3 regions of the Paenibacillus germinis genome follow, and region 3 is predicted to be linked to each of the others. Evidence: riboswitches for the same ligand, from Rfam matches in the RefSeq annotation. Region 3 holds a riboswitch; each other region holds the start of a gene.
What was found. A riboswitch is a leader RNA that binds a small molecule or an ion and turns the genes downstream of it on or off. The one in region 3 is predicted to bind cobalamin.

Region 1 (6,205 bases), on a different contig from region 3:
ATTTCGTCCTACTGTTTTTCCGCCAAGAAAAAGATCGAATTTCTCTTTGCGGTAGACAATGCCGATATCTTGCTGAACAGCCCCATAACAAGCCATGCCACACCCGTTGAACCCAATTTTCAACTCTTTAGGTACTTCTAGATTGCCAATTCGATGATGGATTGCTTCCGCATAAGGAATAGATTCACCTTTTTCTAAATTGCAAAAGTCGCATGCTTTGATCTGGGCAACATCACCAATCGGTGATAATAATAAACCAAGTGCACTTAGTTCGGATGTAATCTGTTTTGGGTTATTGGTTTGCACACGAACAATCAGTTGATGATGCGGTGAGTATTCAATATCTCCACGATCTCCAACAATCTCGCCTAACGCACAAAGTTGGGCTGCTGTTAACTTTTTATTCGCGATACCTGGGCTTACTGCAAACTCAAAGATAGATTGGGTCGCAGTCAGCTTCTCATCAAATTCAAATGGCACCTCTTCATTCCCTTTGGATACTGATACTAGCTGCAAAGCTTCCATTGCAAGCTGTAAGGAGTTACTTGGTGACAAATTCGGTGTTGACTTCAGCTGAGAAGGTTCTTTGATTTCAGTAACCTCGTCATCCATGAGTTCATCTTCTTCATCAAACTCCTCCATGGATTCATCCCAATCCTGCTCATCTAATTGCTCCAAAGCCCAGGGCTCTGCCTCGGATTTCAACCTTTGATGCGGCTTAAGCGGCTGTGTTTCAGCCCCTAATGTGTATTTCCGCTGATAACCGCGTGGTGTAATCATGAGACCGTCATACAACTTGGTTGCGGAATTGCCAATAATAATTGTCGTTAACATGCCAATATCATGATTCAGCATATCAGCCAGTGTCGTCACAACAACATGTTGACGATCTCGATACGCACTTTTGACAATCCCAACTGGCGTTAAAGGAGAACGATACTTAAGCAGAATGCGCTGAGTCTCAACAATCTGCCTGGTCCGTCGACCGCTTCGCGGGTTATAGAGGGCAATCACGAAATCAGCCATTCCCGCTGCCTCAACCCGCTTCGCAATCAGCTCCCACGGCGTAAGATGATCACTTAAGCTAATTGTGCAAGAATCATGCATAATAGGCGCTCCTAACAGAGAACCAGCCGAATGAACAGCTGAAATGCCAGGAATCACTTCCACTTGGACCCCATCCTCACGCGTCCAGCCTTGTTCCATCAATACCTCATAGACAAGACCGGCCATCCCATACACACCGGCATCTCCACTGGAAATAACGGCAACTTTCTTTCCTTGCTTGGCTTGCCGCACAGCCTCTTGTGCGCGACTCACTTCTTCCGTCATACCTGTTCGAACCACTTGCTGTTCGGTTAACAGACCTGCTATAAGATCCACATACGTGTTATATCCGATAATAACTTCGCTTTCCCCAATCGCTTCCCGTGCACGCTTCGTAATATGTTCAAAACTCCCCGGCCCAAAGCCGATAATGAGCAATTTTCCCGACAATTTGAATCACCCTTTCCGTTATTACACAAACAAAAAAAGCATCCCTAACATAAGTCATGTTAGAAATGCTTGGTAAATTACGACAGTTAACAAAACCAGAAGTAACCGCTCTCTAACACTCCCTAATTCCTCGTAGGGGTTATTGTGTTGTTGAACTAGGCAGGTCTCCTGACTTAATCATCCCCTTGCACCTTCCCAGGTTGTTACCCAGTGGTATTTTGCAAGGAGTTACCTTAATGAACGGCGATTATTACAGTGGCGGGTCCGTGCCGGTATTTCACCGGTCTTCCCTTTTAACCATACACCGAATGGATATATGGCACCTAATTCCTTTGATATGCAATTACGATCATCCTACCATCTATCGATAGGGTTGTCACGTATTTATTCATAGATGGCTCGGTAGAGTCCTTCCATCAAACTCTGATAACTACTAGGATCATAGGTCATTTCGGCAAAAGAAACTTGAATGACCTTATTGATCGTTTTAACGACAAAAAAACTATCCTCTCCACGATCCGGGTCAATATAGGTATAGCACTCTAAGTGACTGCTTCCCGTTCTTTGACGTAAAAATTCCGTTGCTTCCGCACTCAAATTCGCATATTTAGGCATAGTTAGCTTCCTTTCCATTTAAACGAAGTGATGCTATCTATTATAGCGTATTTCAACTCTTTGATTCCTATCAAAACGAGAAAGTATTTCTTTAATTTTCAGAATTTTCGTACTATAATAAATCTATCAAGATATCGCTTTCATTATATGAAGGAGGAATTGATATGAGCAGTCATGAAACGAATGGATTGGTGTTTGTCTTTACTGGCACTAGCGGTTCTGGTCGTAAAACAATTGCCCATCACATTGCCAAAGAGCTTGGTTTCTCATCTGTCGTCTCCTACACAACTCGAACACCTAGACCCAAAGAAATCAACGGGAAGGATTATAATTTCATCTCACGCAAAGTGTTCATCGATTGTGACATTGCAGGTGAATTTTTTCAAACTGTTGAAATTGACGGGAATTTCTATGGGATTAAGAAAGCGGACATCGATGAAGCGCTTCGCAAAGACGGACTTATCTATGTCATTGTGAATCGTTATGCAGCTAATCGTTTCAAGTATACATTTGGAGAAAGGGCTATCCGCTTGTTCATCTATGTCAACAAACAAACGATCATGGAACGCATGCTTGCTCGAAATACACCTACTGACGTCATTGACCACTACATGAATCACTACATAGAGGAAGTCTCCTACCGGAAGGATTGTGAGCATGTTTTTGAGAATATGAATTTACAAGAAACGATCGACAAAGTGAAGGCAACCATGCTCGCCCATATGCCAACTACAACTAGTTAAATATGCTAATAACGCCAAGAGACCCGGTGATCGACATCACCGAGTCTCTTTTTTACGATCCAACATTCATTTTAATGGCGCTTTTTTCCGCTTCAAGGCCACGAATCCGCCTAATAGTGATACCGGTACGATGACGACAAAGCCAATCAACTCATACCATAACGGAATACTATGATTGGTTAACATGGAATCAAATCCGATTGCAGCGCCGATGACACCAATAATGGCCGCATTGAAATATTCGGCACGCTTCGCAACCTTAGCGGCGATGTATCCGCCAAGAAACGACCAGAACAAACCAACTACCAATAGCAAAAGTAATAGGCCTACATTCGAATATATAACACTTACATCCTGCTCATCCACCGGGCGATTAGCAAAATATATACCGCCAATTAACGCAGTCGATATCAAAGTCCCCAAGTTATCAACCGCTACACCTAGCAGTACACCCAGAAAATGAAATTTTCGTTCACTTTTTTGTTCAACCATAGATTCTTCTTCTCTCCTGATCACTTCGATCTACCAGCCTTATCCATAATACCATGTGGCCGCCTTAGTATCCAGTTCTTACCTTGCAGACCTTGAAGAGTTTGCTGTCTCTTCGGCAATCTTCTTCACGTAGTAATTGCGCTTTTCAAGAAATTGAGTCATATATTTGGCTAAAAACAAGTGATCGACAAGCTTCCCCAATCCTCCGAAAGGTGAGGTGTAATCAAACGTATCCACCATCAAGGTGCCTTGTTCTACAGTTACAAATTCATGTGTATGATGAAATCGCTTGAACGCCCCTCTTACCATTTCATCTACAAAGTAATGCGGCTTAGCCATCTCAGTAATCTGGGCAGTCAATTGCTGCTTAATACCAAAATGGTAAGCTTCCCAAGTCACTGTTTCTCCACACTCAATCAAACCGTGTGTCCTGCCTGCTATCGCTTTTTCCTTCGTATGGGAGGTTGATTCCGCATGGATATCAATACTCCTTGCCAAATCAAAACACACCTCGATAGGTGCATGAATAAGTAACTCCTGTCGTATAGTTGGCATGGCCCCTCTACTTCCACCAAGTTTCTATTGGGTGATCCGCGGCATTCACAATAACAGTTTGCCCTATTTTCGGTGTGACAATTGACACTTTGTTAGCATGTGCTGCCCTTGTAGCACGCTCTACTGGATCTGTCCAGTCATGTAAGGCCAGCGTGAATGCTCCCCAATGTATCGGTATCATCAGCTTCCCTTTCACATCCATATGGGCTTGAACCGTTTCTTCCGGCATCATATGAATATCAGACCAGCGATCATCGTATTGACCGCACTCCATCAGAGTAAGATCGAACGGACCATATTTAAGCCCAATTTCTTTGAAATGAGAGGAATACCCACTATCACCACTGAAGAAAATGCTGGACTGCTTTCCTTTGATCACCCACGAGCACCATAAGGTTGCAGCGCGATCCGTCATGCTTCTCCCCGAAAAGTGTGTAGCCGGCGTACAGGCCAACGTTAATCCTTCAAACGTAAACTCATCCCACCAGTCATACTCTTCGATCTTCTCAGGCTGCACACCCCATCTGATCAGATGACCGCTTACCCCAAGCGGGACAAAAAACTTGTTCACTTTATGCTTTATTTTCATTATCGTTCCATAATCCAAATGATCATAATGGTCGTGTGACAGAATAACAGCATCAATCACTGGCAGCTGCGCAATCTCAAAAGGCAATCCCCCGCTATATCTTCCCTTCCCGAACCATGGAAACGGCGAAGGCGCTTTTCCGAGCATGGGATCTAATAATAGGGCTTTTCCATCAATTGTAAGTAAAGAAGCCGAATGACCAAACCAAGTCACTTTCGTTTCCTGATCCTTGATCAAATTGGGGGTTCCCATCGCAAATTGCTTCTTTGGACGTCGATTAGGACTGCTTTTCGCAAAATCAAGCAAGATCCCCACGGTATTCATGAAGCCCATATTCATCATGGTAGGAACAGGGTTTTCGAATTTCCCATTCAAATATTGAGAGGATCGAGAGAATGCCTGAGCCTTCTCCTTCGATGGTCTCCGTCCAAAAACAGGATAAACATTCATAAAAAGAACAATAACGCACACAATTCCAACTACTATACTCGTCAATATAAGTAACAACTTCTTTGCCTCCATGTTTAAAGATATTGGGATAGTCTTTTACGACTAGATGTATTAACGTAAAACCTCATCGTATGGTTCCAAGATTTGATTAACAACCCTGATTCCTTCGTCTAGATAACTAAATTAATGGGGTCTATGATTGTATGATTAGCATGGGCAATGCTCCTTAATCGTCTAGAAAGTCTCGATTTTTTTCAAGAATAGGGACAATAGCACAATCAGTCGATTCGCCCAAACATTCCTCAAAAATAGTCATAAGCTATCTCGAAACACAAACCACTTTCAGTTGGAGGTTGATTCGGATGAGTTGTGGAACTGGCGTAGGTTATACTTCTTCAGCAGCAATCTTGGTACTGTTCATTTTACTGGTTATCATCACTAGTGCTTTTGTTTGGTAATTTAGAATCCAAATACAGAAGGGCTACCTATCAGCATAGGTAGTCTTTCTGTGGTCAATTATATCAAAGAATTGTTCATTTTAAGTTATTAATAAACATAAAAAAGAACGCTCTAGATAAGAGCGCCCTCTTTATAATATATAGTATTGCAGCCATCAATTCAAAACGTTGGACTCGATCGTGACCAATTCATACAAATCATTCACATCACACCCCAGGGTGTCAGCGATAGATATAGCAGACTTAAGCGGCATGATTCTTTTGTTTTCAACAAAGTCGGTAATCCGCTCTGGCTTGTAAAGTAAAGTTCGAGCGAGTTCAGAGGCAGTCATGTTGGATTCAAGTAATCGCTCACTAAGTAGGCAGCGACCGAGCTCATATTTCATTCTGATGACCTCCGAGACATCCCAAAGATTCTAACCCTCTCAAGAAACCTTATGCTCGATGCGAAGCTTATCTGCTACCATTGCGATAAATTCGCTATTCGTCGGCTTAGATTTCGAGATATTAATCGTATATCCGAAGATAAACGAAATGGAATCAATGTTGCCGCGCGTCCAAGCGACTTCAATCGCATGACGGATGGCGCGCTCAACGCGGCTAGGTGTAGTCTTGTACTTCTCAGCAATAGCTGGGTACAAAGTTTTGGTGATCGCACCAAGGATTTCGATATTGTTGTAAACCATCGTAATCGCTTCGCGAAGATATTGATATCCTTTAATATGTGCAGGAACGCCGATTTCATGTATGATGCTGGTGATATTAGCATCTAAGTTTTTACCTTTAGGCATATGTACAATATTTGC
Region 2 (6,205 bases), on a different contig from region 3:
GATTCACCTCATCCACACGAAGCCCATTCACTTCCAGCGCCTTATTCACAACGGACACTTTATGCAACCATTTGCCATCATCAATGCCTGTTCCGCGGCCAACAGCAATGCTGGTATTCAAGCCCGTCAAAGCGCACAGAATCGCGGCGCTGGCCGTTGTATTGCCAATCCCCATCTCTCCCATAGCAAAGAGTCGGTAGCCCTTTTCCACCAACTCGTCCACAATTTCTACACCAGCTTGTATCGCTTGCACAGTCTCATCCAGCGTTAATGCCGCTTCTCGCGCCATATTGCGCGTCCCTTTTCTTACTTTGCGAGAAACGAGATCAGGATGCTCAAGGTCAGCATTTACCCCCATATCGACACAGAAAACTTCAGCACCAGCATGTCTGGCAAGAACGTTGACAGCAGCCCCACCATAAAGGAAGTTAAGCACCATTTGAGGCGTTACTTCCGCCGGAAATGCACTAATTCCTTCTTCACATACGCCGTGATCCCCGGCCATTACGATGACCGCTTTTTTATCAAAAATCGGCATCACTTCGCCCGTAATTCCGGCAACCTGACGCGCAATATCTTCCAGTTTCCCGAGGCTTCCCTGTGGTTTCGTCAACTGATTCAAATGCTCATTCGCTTGGTTCACTACCTCCTGATAAACAGGCCTAATGCTATCTATAATCTCTTGCATCCTATTCATGATTCTGTCCTCCGATAGCTCAACTATTTTCCTGGCTGTAATAAAATTTGCGGCGCATCGTTAACGGGGTGCTGTAGGACAATCGGTTCTGTTCCATATACTTCGCTGATTAATCCGCTAGTAATGATTTCATCAGGTGTTCCTATCGCTGCAAGTTCGCCATTATGTACAACCATTAATCTCGTGCAGTACTGCGCAGCCAAATTCAAGTCATGCAGGACAGCTACAACCGTCAACTCGGATTCTCGCTGCCATTCCTTGATGTAGTCCATCATCTGTACTTGATATCCGATATCCAAGAACGTTGTTGGTTCATCCAGCATAAGCAGCCGCGGCTGCTGCGCCATCACTTTAGCAAGAGCGACACGCTGTCGTTCACCGCCGCTGAGGCGCTCGATTGTTCGATCAATCAGCGGTTCCAAGTGCAGCTTCCGGACAATGCCATCAATTAAACCTTCCGCATCAGCCGACTCCTCACCAAGCCAATTCTGAAAAGGATATCGGCCCATTTCCACCACTTCACGGACTGTAAAGCCTACAGGAGGCAGCGCATCCTGCTGGAGGACAGCAAGCCATCTAGCTAGCTCTTTTCGTGAATAGGAGGATACTAGCCGGCCATCTAGGTCAACCTTTCCGTTTTTAACAGGATCAATCCCTGATACTAGACGGAGTAACGTCGACTTACCGCTGCCGTTTGGCCCAATAATGCCAAAAAATTCACCCTGCTTGATCTCAAAGCTGATGTTCTCCAGCACTTGCTGTTCCCTAAAGCTTTGGGAAAGGTGCTCCACTTTAATCATCTTGATCAACCTCTTAACGTTTTCTTATCCTTGTGGAGCAAATAAGCAAAAAATGGCGCGCCCAGAAATGCCGTGATAACCCCAAGTGGAATTTCGGTTGGACTCAGCAGGGTACGGGCAAGTGTATCTGCCCAGAGGACATAAATGCCGCCACCAATTGCGGACAATGGAATAATCAACCGATAATCCGGACCTACTAATAGTCGCACTAAATGTGGCACGATGAGCCCTACAAAACCGATTACACCAGCCACCGATACTGCAGCGGCAGTAAGGAATGTAGCCACAATAAGTACAATCAGCTTCGTACGCTCTACACTCACACCGAGATGTGATGCCTGACGCTCACCCAGAGCCAGTAAATTTAACGACCTCGCATAGCTAAGCAGCACGATAAAACCGATAATTAAATAGGGTGAAATGATATAGGTATACGACCAACCTCGCATGGCCAAGCTGCCCATTAGCCAGAAAATGATTTCATTTATGACTTGATTGGAAATAGACACCATAAAGGATACAATTGCCCCTAGAAATGCCTGCATGACCACGCCTGATAAAATAAGCGTCTCCATCTTCAGCTTCCCTTCGATCTGGGCCAGCTTTAGAACTAGAAATAAAGAAATAAGTCCGGTTACGAAGGCAACAATAGGGATCGACCATTGCCCAAACCACGCTACTTGCAGTCCAAAATAGATTAAAAATGCGGCTCCTACAGAAGCCCCCGAGGATACACCGAGTGCATAAGGATCCGCAAGCGGATTGCGCAGCACACCTTGAAAAGCTGCCCCTGCAATAGAGAGTGAGGCCCCTACAAGAATCCCCAGTAATACACGAGGAAATCGTACTTTATTAATGATTTGTTCCGACGACTGCGGCCAGGTGACATCGATGTGATCTCCCAGCCAAGGGATATGCTTGGCGAGAATACTGGCAATTTGCAGAACGGGGAGATTAGCGGTACCCAGCGACAAACTCGCCACAATAGAAAGAAGAAGGAGTATAACCCCTACTCCTCCCCATAGCATTAATTTTCTTTTCATTTTATTTCACCAGTTCGGGATAAATGCCTTTCGCCATTTCAAGCAGTCCATCGGTCATTCTTGGACCGGGACGACTGAGCATGTTCTGGTCGAGGCCAATCACCTGCTTGTTCTTCACGGCATCAATGGCATCCCAGCCGCTTCGCGTGCGGATAATTTCCTCTAGTGGTTTCTTGCTTTTAGTATCGACGACCCCATTGGCGAACAAAATTACACCTGGGTTTTGTTGAATGATTTTCTCTTCACTGATTTGATACCAGCCTTTTCCGTCTCCTGCGACGTTAATCCCGCCAGAAAGCTTGATCAATTCATCCATGTATTCGCCACTGCCCACTGTCCATCCCGGAGCAAATTCAATGTATACCTTTTTCTTGTTCTCTTGCTTGACGTCTTTCACTGCATTAACAACCTTTTGACGGTCCGCTTTCATCTTAGCAACCACTTTTTCCGCTTGCTCCTGATGATCTGTAATCAATCCGTAGGTTTGAATGTTAGCAATGGCATCATCCAAGGTTTTCGGCTCCACTTTAAACACGTTAATATTCAAAGTACGCAGCTTTTCTACCGTATCAGCTTTCATCGAAACCCCTGTGAATACGACATTCGCGTTAGCTGCAATAACTGCTTCTTGGTTAGGCTTCGTTATACTGCCAAGCTTCGGTTTTGTTTTAGCCGCTTCTGGATAATCATCAAAATCAGATACACCAACAATATTAGCCTCCAGCCCAATTGCAAAAAGAGCTTCAGTTTCCGCCGGGGACACGGATGCAATACGCTCAGGCGCTTTATCAAAGGTAAACTCCTTGCCCGTTGCATCCTTTATTTTCAAAGGATAGACCGTCTTTTTGGCTGCCGTTGATGGGGCCGTCGTTGCAGCAGGAGCTTTCGTCCCTTCCCCGCCAAGCTTAGACGGATTGGAAATTTCCGTTTCCTTTTTACCACAAGCTGCGAGACTAATTGCTGTTACTAGCGCTACTGTAAGAATAAATGCTTTTTTTACTGAATTCCTTTTCATCTAATAAACCCTCTCTCTGAACAATTATTTCGATTGACCCCAAGGATAAACGGCTGCGACGTCTCTCAGAGACGAGCGCGTTTGTCAAGGTTGATGTGGAGCAAAGTATAAAACTTATACTTTCTTATCAACTAACAAAAAAGCCCCTTTGTTCTCGAAGGAACAAAAGGGACGATAAATCGCGGTGCTCAGCAACCCTAAGGTTACTTCCTGATTTAACGCGATCCTTTTCCTCGAAGGATGTCGTAAACGGCACCATGGGCAGGTATCCTGACTCTCCCGGCAACTCAATGCCTGGATTACAGTGGCGGGACCGTGCCGGACTTTAACCGGCTTCCCTTTTAAGCGGCAATCTCTTCTTAATGAGCTTACCAGCACCTATGGCTGCATATTTTACTATCAATCTATTTGTCGATTATAGACTTCTTGTTACTTTTGTGCAATTACTTTGAGCACTTGCTTTGACTCATTCAACTTCGGAGCATTTTGAGGAATAAAAGCCACCAAGCCTTTTCCTTCAAAGCCTTGCTCTTTCATCCATTTGTTTCCTGTAAGAGGAATACCATAGAGATGCTTTTCAGCAGGCTTACCTTCTTCAGCGATTTGAATAACGCCATCCGGATAATCTTCCGGTTTGATCGTATCATCCAAAGAAACGAAACCCGCTTGATTACTTAGTGATTTGAATTGATCTTCGGCAAGTATGAAGATGCCGTTGCCTCCTGCAGCTAGCTCCACAATCATTTTTTCCAACGAAAATATAGGGGATGTATTGATTTTGACTGTAGGAACCTCGCCCACCTTGGACTTCAAGGAACTCTCCAGCTTGTCCCCCGCTTCACTTGGAAAACCATTAGAGCCCATCATAAATATAGAAACATCCGGCTTCGGCCCGCCGCAACCCGTAAGGAACACCATAAGTCCCATCATCATAACCAACAGCCATTTCACTTTCATGTTGTAAGCGTACCTCCGTTTGTTATCTGAATCCATCGATAGTCGCGAGAAAAGTCGGTTTTCACCGACTTTTTTTCCCATTATGCATATATTCATTTATTTTTTGGTCTAGGATTGTGCTTAATTCAACGACGGTATCAGATGTCATTTCTTCCCCATCAAAAACCATCTTTTCTAACCTTCGTCGCAGAGAATGAATCTCTTCTTCTAATAAGGTAAGGGAGTTTTGCTTCTTCGCACGCTTGGTCAACCAACTTTGTCCGAAATCCTGTTCACGAATTTGAAAATGTTTTTGATAGGTTGATAGTTGATATTCCATAAAAGCCATGCTCATCCCTCCTTACTACAAGAATACCAGTTTTCATCAATAATGAACATATTTATTTACGTTATTCTTTACAATTTTCTCATAAAATTTCCAATTCTCTCTAAAGCTTCATTTAGTTGAGAAACACTATAAGCATATGAACAACGTAAGAAGCCTTCTCCACCTAAACCAAACACATCTCCAGGCACAGCAGCAACCTTTGACTCAAATAATAGCCGCTGGGCAAACTCTTCTGAAGTTAATCCTGTAGCAACAATACTTGGAAATGCATAGAAAGCGCCTTGCGGCTCATGGCATTCTAGACCAATATCTCGGAACCCTTTTACAATTAGACGTCTGCGCTGGTTATAGGACTCGATCATCCGATCTTTTTCTTCCATGCCATTCGTCAACGCCTCGTGAGCAGCAACTTGACCCATGACAGGTGCGCACATCACGGTATATTGATGAATTTTGGTCATCGCCGAAATCAGTTCCTGGTGACCGCAGGCATATCCCATCCGCCAGCCTGTCATGGCAAAAGCTTTAGAGAAACCGCTAACCAAGATTGTCCGATCTTTCATACCAGGAATAGCCGCAAAGCTCACATGCTTCTGACCATAAGTCAGCTCTGCATATATCTCATCGGAAATGACAATAAGATCATTTTCTTCAATGACTTTGGCAATCGGCAGCCAATCCTCATAGGTCATAATACCGCCTGTTGGATTGCTAGGATAGCAGAGAATTAATATTTTAGAACGTGGCGTAATCGCGTCGCGAAGTGCTTTCTCAGTCAGCTTGAACTGGTCCTTCGCGAAGGTCTCGATCCCAACAGCTACACCGCCACTTATGCTCGTAATTGGGGAATACGAAATATAACAAGGTTCAGGTATAAGAATCTCGTCACCCGGCGTTATCAAAGCTCGGAGTGCTAAGTCAATCGCTTCACTGCCGCCTACCGTAACAAGAACCTCATTCGATGGCTCATATTTCACTTTAAACGACGTATGAAGGTAATCGGCAATCGCTTCACGAAGCTCAGGAATACCTGAGTTTGGCGTGTATTTCGTTCTACCGCGTTCCAAGGAATGCACAGCCGCTTCACGAACATGCCAAGGCGTTGAGAAATCCGGTTCCCCTACACCAAGAGAAATTATATCTTCCTTGCTGTTACTCACCAAATCAAAAAACTTCCGAATACCTGAAGGCTTCATTTCACGTACGGCAGGAGCGAGGTAGTCCTTCATCGATTTTCCCTTATTCTGCTGGATCGTTATCTCATCTTTGATCATGGCGTTCCCTCTTCTTTACGGCGAAACGAGCATTCGGTGATCATCTTCCTGATCCTCGAATATAATGCCGTCTTGTTTGTATTTTTTTAAT
Region 3 (6,205 bases):
AGACTTGCAGCATTTCGGAAAAAGGAGTGCTGAACATAATAAAGGACACGCAGCTTAGGCTCGCTATAATACGAACGAATAATTTGCCAATTAGCAAAAGACCTGTTGAAGTAACGGACAACTTCCAGTCGATAAATGTAAAGGCCGCCACCTCATGGATATCAGGCAATGCTTCTTGCAAAGGGCGGATCTCTACGACTAGAGCGGGTACACTACCTACAAAAAATAGGCATGCAGCACCGATGACAGTAACATAATATTTGATTGGAACACGAGCATAGCCTACCGTCCATAGGGCCATCCAAAAGGCTATAACTACCTGAACCGCTGGGTGCGTTAGATAAGAAAACAGCAGCATGGTAACTGCAAAGCCGCACTTCCACATCGGTGATAGGGGGCGTAAGGCATTTTTATAGGAGAGAGAATCGATTAATTTCATCATTGGTTTTTGGATTTAGACGCTTTCCCTTTGAAAAAGCCAAAGGCAAACCCGATGAAGCCAGCTCCGATGGCGGCTTGTAAGGCGAATAGCATACTTTCCGTCTCAGCTGGGAGCTCAAATAAAGAAGAGAACCATGGCGTATAGGAAGGTTGAATGCTCTGAATTAATTGTTCAGCGGCGTTATCAGCTCCACCAAATTCACCTTGTACGAAAATAAGGGGCAAGACTGCCAATAATACAACGGCAATCAGCATGAGGGTATTTGCGGTTCGAGTTTTCATAGTTCAGAAGCTCCTTTCATTTTTCGTTGTAAAATAGATAGTTCATTAGGACTGTAAGATTGTAACCAATTCCATATTAATACAGTTAAAATGCCTTCACTAATGGCAAGAGGGATTTGCGTAATGGCAAAAATGCCGCCGAATTTCAAGAAGGATGCTATAAATCCACCTTGTTCAGCTGGGAATGCAAGAGCTAATTGAACAGAAGTAACAATGTATGTGGATAAGTCGGCAAGAGCAGCCGCCAGAAATATCGACCATTTTTGTTTGCCGGTTGTTTTCATCATGGACTTATATATGAAGTAACCAACTACTGGACCGGAGAGGGCCATAGAGAAAGCATTTGCCCCGAGTGTTGTAAGTCCTCCATGAGCAAGTAAAACCGCTTGAAACAATAATACAATCGATCCTAGGACGCTCATAGGGAGCGGTCCGAACATTACTGCCCCTAAACCTGTACCTGTTGGGTGAGAGCTGCTTCCGGTTACAGAAGGGATCTTCAATGCCGACAGTACGAAGGTGAATGCGCCAGCAAGGCCGAGCATAATTTTGAGCTCTGGATGTTCTTTCGTAATTTTGATAAGTGCTCGGACACCTAGAAAGAAGAACGGAAGGAAGGCTGCCCACCAAAATATTGCCCAACCTACGGGGAGAAATCCTTCCATAATGTGCATGCCGTAGACGGTTTGCGGTTCATTAATGAATAGATAGAGGACTAACCCTATAACCACTAGTAAGAAGCTAGTGACCTTTGTCTTTCGTGTTTTTGATTGCATGTTTTTTTAATTCCTCCTAATTTAATGTTTGAGTAACGAACAAAAAAGACCAATCCTGATGGATTGGCCGTGGGTACGTGCGAATAAACGACAAATATAAGCTAGATGTCGAGAGACTTGACGTACACCGCTCCTTTCCGCGAAGGTTTCTGGGTGCATAAATGAAGGTAGGTCTCCTGGCTCTCGGATCATCGTTTCTTTCAGCCTTCCCTGAATATGCATCAAGTGACATGATAGAAAGAAACTCCCCGAATACAGTGGCGGGACCGCTCGGGATTTGCACCCGATTCCCTGTTACCCCTTGCTTGCTACACAAGGGCACCTCATTTATTCGAAAAAATATGTAATTGAAAAGAGTATAACACAATATGAAAGATTCGTAGCATAGAGAAATTTATTATTTTAAGAAATGCAGATAAACAAAAAAAGATCGCGATTTCTCGCGATCCTTTGCCGTGCATGAACGTCCCAGGAGGGATTCGAACCCCCGACCGCACTGGGAATCATTTAAATGTCTTTCGGTCCTTAGAGAAGCTCCTCTAGGCCTTAAACTACGTGCCTTGTTGACACGTAGTTTAAGGCCTAGAGGTAGCTCAAAATATTCCCGGTTGGCTCGGTTGTCCTGTTGTTGTCCTAGCTATCTAGAAATCGTTTTCAGATGCAAAATCTGATTCGGGAGATGTAATGTTGTTAATACCATTGTTATCCATGGTTCAGATCGATCCTACAGGTTTGAGACTGGCGATTCGAACTTGTGTATGGCTATCTATGAAGGTATCATAACGCTCCAACATCGTCTGTTTCACCAGCTGCATATATTCGATCAGATCAGGCTCACGGAAATGTGGCAGCGTATCCATACTTGTTTCACATCCTTGCTATATAGTACCTTACCCCGATACTAATGGATTGTGATTATTAAACTCAATGTCGGGGCTGCCGGTGAGATCTTCATTGCTCCCACTATTTTTTCCCAAAACGGCAGGAACTATCATTCAAAGCTCTCTTCATGAAGATTTTTTAATTTCTTTTTCGATACTCACCTGGCGGATATCCCGTAAACTTCTTAAAGTTCCGGATAAAAGAGTTAACACTGAGGTACCCTACTCGCTGCGCCACTTCGTTTACCTTCAATTCTGATGTCTCCAGCAGCTCGGCTGCTTTTTTCATTCGATAGGTTTGCACATAATCACTAAAATTCATTCCCATCTTTTCTTTGAAATAAGTGGATAAATAGGACGACGTTATTTTCAGATGATCAGAGATAATATCTAATGAGATATCGTCACCATAATGGTTGTGAATGTAGGTCAGAACGAAGTCGCATATCGGATCTGTTTGATCCTTTTTATGGTCGTATAGGATACAGGCCGCTGCCACAAGCTGCTCCAGATATCGATCAAACGCCTCTAAGGTATAACAATCATGGGGCTTCTCATCCTGTATGGTTTCTAACAGACGATCCCGTTCAGCAGGCGAGAAGCTTTTCAACAATTGCTGGGAAAAGCTTTGGGCAAATCTAACGAAATACTCAACGGATGCTTCCTTTTTTTCCAGTAAAGCAAGCATCTTTCTGCCTATTCGCAATAACTCCTTCTCGTTTCCGGCCTCCATATGTGCTTGGAGCTCGTTTCTTTCCCAATCCTCAGGTATATCTCCTGTTATTTTAGTGGAAAAAGGGATAATCTGGGCATCCTCTCCTAATTTCCTCGACTCCAGTAATCGTAAAATGTGTCCATAGGTTTCTGTAAAAGCGGTCGGGTCTGTTTGATGCGGACTGACTGCGATCGTGATCAAGCAGTATAGCTGATCCATATCGAATATTTTCCTCAACCGTTGTAGATGTTCTTCGATCTGATTCGACTCGTCGCCCTTCGAGAAAATAAGGGTAAGGATTAAATTCTGCTCGATTTGGAAGGTTAACGAGTCGTTAAACGATTGCGAAATATGGGTATGGATCAGCTCTCTGATAAAGAAAGAAGCCTTCGGTATATGAATGTCGATTTGCTTTAGGTTATGGCTTCTAAAGGTCAAATGAAAACCGATAAGAACAAACGGTGTGTCAAAAGCCATATGCATCTTCAAATCTTGCGTGTTGGTGTGAATTTGCTTGAGATGATTGATGTACGCGTAATTTTTCAGAAGCGAGTTCTTCCGAGTCAAGTCCTGTCGGATATCGTGATGAGCTTGCGAAATATCCTTAATCTTTTCGCTAATGAAATCGAATTCTCTGATGCTGCTGTTTGTTGGCATGGATACATGATGGTGTTGAATGGAATCCAATATTTTGCGGATCGGATTGTTCAAGCGTTTCGTGAAAAAAATGGAGGCTCCGAGACTAATTGCTATAGACAATAGGAGAAATCCAGCTAACAGCCAGTTCAAACGCACGATTTTTGCTTTGATTTGTGAAGAGGGAATAACACTGGTATACGTATATCCGGTTTCCTTGCCCACCTGATAGTACAAGTAGTTTTTGCCTTGCTGGATATATCCGGTCTTCTGACCGGAGGCCAGTAAAGAAGAGGGAATTGCTGAATAATCCGAATCAGAGGCATAAATAGTCGTGCCCGTTTCATCGGAAATAAACAGCTTGCCGTCTTTAGCCGGCTGATAAAAAGAAGCGAACATACTCCTGCTATTCAACAGAATGATCAAGGAAAATTGGGGATTGAATTGATTTTTGACCAACACTGGGATGAATTGACCTCTATGAATCTGCTGTCCGAAAGAGTTCATGAAAAATGCAGATTCGGGAAACAGCTTGAAGCTATATGGCTTTGCTAGCTCCTGAAGCCAAAAATCCTTGGTATACACCTCGTTCCCATAATAATTGACGAACATTTCCTCGAAAGTCCTTGTCCCTTCCTTTTCAATCACGATCGATTGATCACCCAGTAAATAAATAATGTTATCGATCATTAAATAGGAGTCCGCTAACATGGATTGAAGCTCGTTTCGAATGCGGTATAGCAGCATAGAGTTGATCTGCCCCCCGGTCGAACCGTTCAATAGCTTCGCATTTTCATTGACGTGCAGGCTCATTCCGAGTTTTTTGATCGATAATATATGATTTTCATAATCATTAACGGTGGTATTCAGGTTAGCCTGACTTGTGTTCACGATTTCATTTTGTATGTTGTTGAGAAAAAAAGAGTTGGACATAAAATTGAACGAAACCAGTATGACCACAATGATCATGAAGCTCATCATTAACTTTATAAATAAGCTGCTGTTTTTGTGTTTAAGATATGTTTGCTTGAACAGCATCATGTTCATCCCCTTTTTGTCCATAATCATAGCATATTCCTGTGAGTTTTAGAGTCACGGTAAGCTAGCCATTTTATCGAATGTTATCCGATCTTTAAGTTTTTCGGCTTACGGATAGCCTTCTATAATGTTGAGCATTGTGATTACAGCCGGACCAAGTAAGATATGGTTACAAGGTTCGACAAACCGTTGTTAATGAAATTTGAAAGCTAAGGGGAGATCAGAAAGCCTATGCAGGATACCATGGCGCAAAAAATGATCAAGCACAAATATTTACTTCTAATGTTTCTACCGTGCTTGTTGTATTACATTTTATTTAAATATGTTCCCATGTTCGGAATCGTCATTTCTTTCAAAAACTACAATCCTTTTGTAGGCGTTATGGGGAGTGAATGGGTCGGATTCAAATATTATGTCATGTTTTTTAACAACCCTGATCTTTTAAAGCTTTTAAGAAATACCTTCTTGCTGGGAATGTATAAATTGATTTTTGGATTCCCCGCACCGATTGTTCTCGCGCTTTTGCTTAATGAATTGAAGAATATGGTGTTCAAACGATTTGTGCAAACAATTAGCTATTTACCTCATTTTATCTCGAATGTCATAGTAGCCAGTATGGTTGTCATGTTCTTGTCTCCTTCAGGGGGCATTGTCAACAAGCTCATTGAAGCATTCGGTTTTGAAAAGATTAATTTTATGCTAATGCCGGATATGTTTCGTTCCGTGTATGTGTTTTCTGAAATCTGGCAGCATGTAGGATGGGAAACGATTTTATATTTGGCCGCACTAACTTCCATTGACCCGATGCTGTATGAAGCCTCTGAGATGGACGGCGCTTCGCGTCTGAGAAAGCTATGGCACGTCACCATACCGGGAATTGCACCTACTATTGTTATTCTACTTATTCTGAATGTTGGCAAAGTGATTGAGATTGGCTTTGAGAAGGTTTTCCTGCTCTACAATCCAGCCACCTACGAGACCGCGGATATTCTAAGCACCTATGTTTACCGGGTCGGACTCATGCAGGGTAACTTTAGTTACGCTTCGGCTATTGATGTATTTACAGGGTTGGTCAGTTTAGTCTTTATTGTTTCAACAAACTATGCAAGCCGGAAGCTATCTGAAACAAGCTTATGGTGAAGGAGCTGTCTCATGAAATCAAGGATCTCTCTTTTTACGGTGATCAATGTTGTCGTTTTACTCGGTGTTGTTATTGTCACGCTGTATCCCTTCTTGTACATGATAGCCGTATCCTTAAGTAAGGATGTTTATGTGATGAAGGGCGAGATTTCATTTTTTCCAAAAGGGATTAATCTGGATATGTACAAATTTGTTTTGAATGACCCCCGTATTTTAACAGGTTATGTGAATACGCTGATCTATACGATTGTGGGGACCGCCCTCTCCTTAATGATTACTTCACTGGGAGCCTATTC

Region 1: another riboswitch for cobalamin. It lies ahead of cobJ (precorrin-3B C(17)-methyltransferase); the one in region 3 lies ahead of GC102_RS35680 (energy-coupling factor ABC transporter permease).
Region 2: another riboswitch for cobalamin. It lies ahead of GC102_RS18100 (ABC transporter substrate-binding protein); the one in region 3 lies ahead of GC102_RS35680 (energy-coupling factor ABC transporter permease).

The regions. Positions count from the first base shown of each region.
Region 1 is NZ_WHOC01000149.1:149,098-155,302, forward strand. Features, by position in the region: gene cobJ (precorrin-3B C(17)-methyltransferase) at 1-1,497, opposite strand, end outside; cobalamin riboswitch at 1,639-1,839, opposite strand; gene GC102_RS28100 (hypothetical protein) at 1,882-2,112, opposite strand; gene GC102_RS28105 (guanylate kinase) at 2,277-2,855, shown strand; gene GC102_RS28110 (hypothetical protein) at 2,922-3,347, opposite strand; gene GC102_RS28115 (SRPBCC family protein) at 3,426-3,902, opposite strand; gene GC102_RS28120 (MBL fold metallo-hydrolase) at 3,910-4,866, opposite strand; gene GC102_RS28125 (YjcZ family sporulation protein) at 5,304-5,399, shown strand; gene GC102_RS28130 (helix-turn-helix domain-containing protein) at 5,555-5,785, opposite strand; gene spo0A (sporulation transcription factor Spo0A) at 5,825-6,205, opposite strand, start outside.
Region 2 is NZ_WHOC01000089.1:66,576-72,780, forward strand. Features, by position in the region: gene cobT (nicotinate-nucleotide--dimethylbenzimidazole phosphoribosyltransferase) at 1-697, opposite strand, end outside; gene GC102_RS18090 (ABC transporter ATP-binding protein) at 721-1,497, opposite strand; gene GC102_RS18095 (FecCD family ABC transporter permease) at 1,503-2,540, opposite strand; gene GC102_RS18100 (ABC transporter substrate-binding protein) at 2,542-3,555, opposite strand; cobalamin riboswitch at 3,799-3,952, opposite strand; gene GC102_RS18105 (hypothetical protein) at 3,985-4,512, opposite strand; gene GC102_RS18110 (aspartyl-phosphate phosphatase Spo0E family protein) at 4,574-4,840, opposite strand; gene GC102_RS18115 (aminotransferase class I/II-fold pyridoxal phosphate-dependent enzyme) at 4,909-6,114, opposite strand; gene GC102_RS18120 (Lrp/AsnC family transcriptional regulator) at 6,130-6,205, opposite strand, start outside.
Region 3 is NZ_WHOC01000183.1:91,246-97,450, forward strand. Features, by position in the region: gene cbiQ (cobalt ECF transporter T component CbiQ) at 1-442, opposite strand, end outside; gene GC102_RS35675 (energy-coupling factor ABC transporter substrate-binding protein) at 439-723, opposite strand; gene GC102_RS35680 (energy-coupling factor ABC transporter permease) at 720-1,499, opposite strand; cobalamin riboswitch at 1,648-1,840, opposite strand; gene GC102_RS35685 (hypothetical protein) at 2,213-2,359, opposite strand; gene GC102_RS35690 (helix-turn-helix transcriptional regulator) at 2,520-4,799, opposite strand; gene GC102_RS35695 (ABC transporter permease) at 5,001-5,909, shown strand; gene GC102_RS35700 (carbohydrate ABC transporter permease) at 5,922-6,205, shown strand, end outside.